Regions from separate parts of the Viridibacillus sp. FSL E2-0187 genome, predicted to be linked through region 2. Evidence: a T-box and tRNA genes for the amino acid it is inferred to sense, from the RefSeq annotation. Region 2 holds a T-box; the other holds one or more tRNA genes.
What was found. A T-box is a leader RNA that pairs with one kind of tRNA and senses whether it is charged. The one in region 2 lies ahead of argS (arginine--tRNA ligase), so its partner is inferred to be a tRNA-Arg.

Region 1 (2,459 bases), 1.1 Mb from region 2:
ACCTGAAGAATTTACACGTGCAGGTTTTAACAAGCCAATATCATCATAATAACGCAATGTTCTAGAACTAACTCCTGACAGCTGAGCAAGTTTTTGAATCGTCATTTCCATCTCTTTTCACCTCCATGTTTCTACTATATAGTTTGACGTAACGTTAAGGTCAATAGGATATAATTTAAAAAATCTAAGTACCGGCAAACAGCCTTTACGTAGTATGTTACTTCATATATTTATGATGATTTTTAACTTGCCTAATTATAAAGAACTCTTTTTCATAATCTGCAAAAATTGCTTTAACTCATTAAAAATACGCCTTTTCAAACGCAAAAAAACCATTAGAATCAAATATGATTCTAATGGTTTTTTAGTATGACCCCTACGGGATTCGAACCCGTGTTACCGCCGTGAAAGGGCGGTGTCTTAACCGCTTGACCAAGGGGCCTATATGGCGGAGAAGGAGGGATTTGAACCCTCGCGCCGCTTACGCGACCTACACCCTTAGCAGGGGCGCCTCTTCAGCCACTTGAGTACTTCCCCATATATGGCTCCGAAGGTAGGACTCGAACCTACGACCGTCCGGTTAACAGCCGGATGCTCTACCACTGAGCTACTTCGGAATAATTTTAATGGTGGGCCTAAATGGACTCGAACCATCGACCTCACGCTTATCAGGCGTGCGCTCTAACCAGCTGAGCTATAGGCCCATAAAATTGGAGCGGGTGAAGAGAATCGAACTCTCGACAACAGCTTGGAAGGCTGTGGTTTTACCACTAAACTACACCCGCATCATGGTGGGTCAGGACGGAATCGAACCGCCGACACTTAGAGCTTCAATCTAATGCTCTACCAACTGAGCTACTGACCCATGATGATTAATACAATATTTTTAAAAAATGGCGGTCCGGACGGGACTCGAACCCGCGACCTCCTGCGTGACAGGCAGGCATTCTAACCAACTGAACTACCGGACCATTTGGTTGCGGGGACAGGATTTGAACCTGTGACCTTCGGGTTATGAGCCCGACGAGCTACCGAACTGCTCCACCCCGCGATAATGATATTATGAAATTAACTTTTAAAAAATGGAGGAGGAAGAGGGATTCGAACCCCCGCGCGGTATGACCCGCCTGTCGGTTTTCAAGACCGATCCCTTCAGCCAGACTTGGGTATTCCTCCAAAAAATATAACGTTGTGTAGATGGTGGACCTTGCAGGACTCGAACCTGCGACCGGACGGTTATGAGCCGTCTGCTCTAACCAACTGAGCTAAAGGTCCTTTAGTTTGGTTAGTATGGCGGCAGAGGGGATCGAACCCCCGACCTCACGGGTATGAACCGTACGCTCTAGCCAGCTGAGCTACGCCGCCATGATGGTATTAAATTTAGTAATAAATTGGTGGAGCCTAGCGGGATCGAACCGCTGACCTCCTGCGTGCAAGGCAGGCGCTCTCCCAGCTGAGCTAAGGCCCCATAGGGTTGAAAGTATTAATGGTCGGGAAGACAGGATTCGAACCTGCGACCCCTTGGTCCCAAACCAAGTGCTCTACCAAGCTGAGCTACTTCCCGTTAATGGCGCGCCCGGCAGAAGTCGAATCCACAACCTTCTGATCCGTAGTCAGACGCTCTATCCAATTGAGCTACGGGCGCATTTATATCACTTATATTATATTAAAAGATGGTGCCGAGGACCGGAATCGAACCGGTACGGTAGTCACCTACCGCAGGATTTTAAGTCCTGTGCGTCTGCCAGTTCCGCCACCCCGGCATATTTTGGAGCGGAAGACGAGGTTCGAACTCGCGACCCCCACCTTGGCAAGGTGGTGTTCTACCACTGAACTACTTCCGCAATATGCTGATAAACTTAAAAATTATGGTGCGGGTGAAGGGAGTCGAACCCCCACGCCTTGCGGCGCTAGATCCTAAGTCTAGTGCGTCTGCCAGTTCCGCCACACCCGCATATAATGTTTTTTAAAAAATGGTGAGCCATGTAGGATTCGAACCTACGACCCTCTGATTAAAAGTCAGATGCTCTACCAACTGAGCTAATGGCTCATATGAAATGAATGGTGCCGGCGAAAGGAGTCGAACCCTCGACCTACTGATTACAAGTCAGTTGCTCTACCAACTGAGCTACACCGGCATTGTTTATTTAAAATAATGGTGGAGGATGACGGGATCGAACCGCCGACCCCCTGCTTGTAAGGCAGGTGCTCTCCCAGCTGAGCTAATCCTCCATATTGTTCGCCTAGCAACGTCCTACTCTCACAGGGGGAAACCCCCAACTACCATCGGCGCTAAAGAGCTTAACTTCCGTGTTCGGCATGGGAACGGGTGTGACCTCTTTGCTATCGTCACTAGACTATTTTCTTAAGGACAAGAATTATTATAACATCTTTTTTAAAGTTTAGCAAGTGTTTTTTGCTATTTTAGAAAAGTTTTTTTCTTGTTCTCTCAAAACTGG
Region 2 (2,459 bases):
ATTTATAAGGACTCAAAATGATTATGTAGTTTTGAGTACTTCTTAATCAATTAATTTTTACTTTGATTTGAAACTCTATTACCCATGAACTTAAATACTTAGTTCTACCTCCTGCACCGTTTTAAACATGGTAACTTTTTGATTCCAAGTTACTTTACGTCTCAATAGTATACGATTAAAATATTTGTGTCAATAATATGAATTTCTCAGTTTCGAAGGAAAATAGACTTGTATTTTTTAGGAGTTTGTATGAGACCATCATTCAATTAATAGAGTTTGTTTCTAATTTATTATTGGTTGATATTATGACTAGGTTATATGTTGGGCGACTAAATAAATAGGTATGTCAAAAATAGAGGAATGTTAGCTTTCTAAAGTATAAGGTGGAGAGGTTTAATCTGCTTTAAGTTTATCATCAGACCTACTTAGATTAATGACGTTCAAATACTTGTTATTTATATAGGAAAGAACGAACTAGATAAGAGTTTTTTAATTGGAATATGATATACAAAAATATTCGAAATTGAATTGAATATTACTAAACATAAAAGGAAATTGGTTTGAAATATTCATCTAAAATGAGGTAAAATTAAAGTCGAGAAATTCGACGGAATCGAGTGTGCTTTTTTATAATTTTGTAATAAAGTATTATGACTAAGTACTAATCGGAAAATCTTTGACAATCAGTTGAATTTTTTATTAAAATTTTGATTTATACCAGAAATTGGTTTGAAATTTTTATGTAAAAATAAATTAATAGTTATATTTTTTTCTCAAACATTGACTTATTTACAAATTAAATATACCATAGTTACAATTTAATAAAAAAATTCTTTGATAAAGAGAGTAGTTTATGGGGAAATGTCAAGCGAGTTAGGGATGGTGGGAGCCTAATACATGGAACATGAATGAAGCGCACTTTGGAGAAACTTTTTGAAATAGCAGTAGAAAAGATCGGGGAGTCACCTCGTTAACAATAGAAAGTGGTCACATATTGTGGCAACTAGAGTGGTACCACGGGAACTATGCTCTCGTCTCTTGTTTTGAGACGGGGGCTTTTTTTATTGCTTTTTCGTACCATTACGGCAGTGTATCAACTGAACTTAGCTTTGAATGCAAAATGTATTTTATTATTTGAGGGGGAAAATAGAATGAAAGATAAACAAATGATAGTCAATTCATTGTTTGAAGCAGTAGAAGGTCAATTAGCAAAAAGTGATATTGAACAAACAATAGAAAAGCCGAAGTTTGCACATTTAGGTGATTATGCTTTTCCTTGCTTTACATTAGCGAAAATTTTCCGTAAATCACCAAATATAATTGCTAAAGAAATAAGTGAGAAGATTTCTAATGACTTTATAGAAAAGGTTGAAGCAGTTGGAGGGTATGTGAATATTTTTTTAAAGCAATCGGAAATCTCGAAAGAGGTATTATCTAGTATAGTTTCCTCACAATCGGCATATGGACAGCAAAAACATGGAGAAGGTCAAACGATTACGATTGATTTTTCATCCCCTAATATTGCAAAGCCTTTTTCAATGGGGCATTTACGATCAACAGTTATCGGTAATGCAGTAGCTAATATTGCAGAAAAAAATGGCTATGAAGTAGTGCGTATCAATCATTTAGGAGATTGGGGTACTCAATTTGGTAAGTTGATTGTCGCTTATCATCTATGGGGAAATAAAGAGCTGATTGAACAATCTCCAGTTCGTGAATTATTGAAGATTTATGTTAAATTTCATGAAGTGGCAGAGCAAGATGACTCATTGAATGATCAAGCACGTGCAGCATTTAAAAAGTTGGAGCAAGGTGATGAAGAAGCACTGCAATTATGGCAATGGTTTAGAAAAGCATCACTAAAGGAATTTGAACAGGTTTATGGATTACTAGGTATACGTTTCGATTCGTTTGCTGGCGAAGCATTTTATAATGACAAAATGGATAGAGTTGTTGAATTATTAGCTGAACAGGGATTGCTTGAAGAATCGGACGGTGCAATGGTTGTAAATTTAGAAAATATGCCGCCTTGTTTGATAAAGAAAACGGATGGCACAACACTATATGCGACTCGAGATTTAGCGGCAGCCCTATATAGAAATGAAACATATAATTCAACAAAATCATTTTACGTCGTAGGAAATGAACAATCTCTACATTTTAAACAGCTATTTAACGTATTGGAGAAAATGAAGTATGGTTGGGCAAAAGAGTTACAGCATATTCCGTTTGGCATGATGCTAAAAGACGGGAAAAAAATGTCTACTCGTAAAGGGAAAGTTGTATTACTTGAAGAAGTATTAAATGACGCTATCCAATTAGCAGGTAAGAATATTGAGGAAAAAAATCCAAACCTAAAGCAAAAAGAAGAGATAGCGAAAGTGGTAGGAACAGGAGCAGTAATCTTCCACGATTTAAAAAATCATCGTATGAATGATATTGAGTTTTCACTTGAAGAA

Region 1: it has a tRNA-Arg gene. The T-box ahead of argS (arginine--tRNA ligase) is inferred to sense a tRNA for this amino acid. The anticodon was not compared.

The regions. Positions count from the first base shown of each region.
Region 1 is NZ_JBBOVG010000001.1:441,368-443,826, reverse strand. It holds gene MHH85_RS02160 (MerR family transcriptional regulator) at 1-111, opposite strand, end outside; tRNA gene MHH85_RS02155 (tRNA-Glu) at 371-442, opposite strand; tRNA gene MHH85_RS02150 (tRNA-Ser) at 447-537, opposite strand; tRNA gene MHH85_RS02145 (tRNA-Asn) at 543-617, opposite strand; tRNA gene MHH85_RS02140 (tRNA-Ile) at 628-704, opposite strand; tRNA gene MHH85_RS02135 (tRNA-Gly) at 712-785, opposite strand; tRNA gene MHH85_RS02130 (tRNA-Phe) at 790-865, opposite strand; tRNA gene MHH85_RS02125 (tRNA-Asp) at 895-971, opposite strand; tRNA gene MHH85_RS02120 (tRNA-Met) at 975-1,051, opposite strand; tRNA gene MHH85_RS02115 (tRNA-Ser) at 1,084-1,176, opposite strand; tRNA gene MHH85_RS02110 (tRNA-Ile) at 1,199-1,275, opposite strand; tRNA gene MHH85_RS02105 (tRNA-Met) at 1,292-1,365, opposite strand; tRNA gene MHH85_RS02100 (tRNA-Ala) at 1,393-1,468, opposite strand; tRNA gene MHH85_RS02095 (tRNA-Pro) at 1,488-1,564, opposite strand; tRNA gene MHH85_RS02090 (tRNA-Arg) at 1,569-1,645, opposite strand; tRNA gene MHH85_RS02085 (tRNA-Leu) at 1,675-1,763, opposite strand; tRNA gene MHH85_RS02080 (tRNA-Gly) at 1,770-1,844, opposite strand; tRNA gene MHH85_RS02075 (tRNA-Leu) at 1,870-1,954, opposite strand; tRNA gene MHH85_RS02070 (tRNA-Lys) at 1,975-2,050, opposite strand; tRNA gene MHH85_RS02065 (tRNA-Thr) at 2,063-2,138, opposite strand; tRNA gene MHH85_RS02060 (tRNA-Val) at 2,157-2,232, opposite strand; rRNA gene rrf (5S ribosomal RNA) at 2,242-2,357, opposite strand.
Region 2 is NZ_JBBOVG010000001.1:1,491,938-1,494,396, forward strand. It holds T-box leader at 826-1,042, shown strand; gene argS (arginine--tRNA ligase) at 1,152-2,459, shown strand, end outside.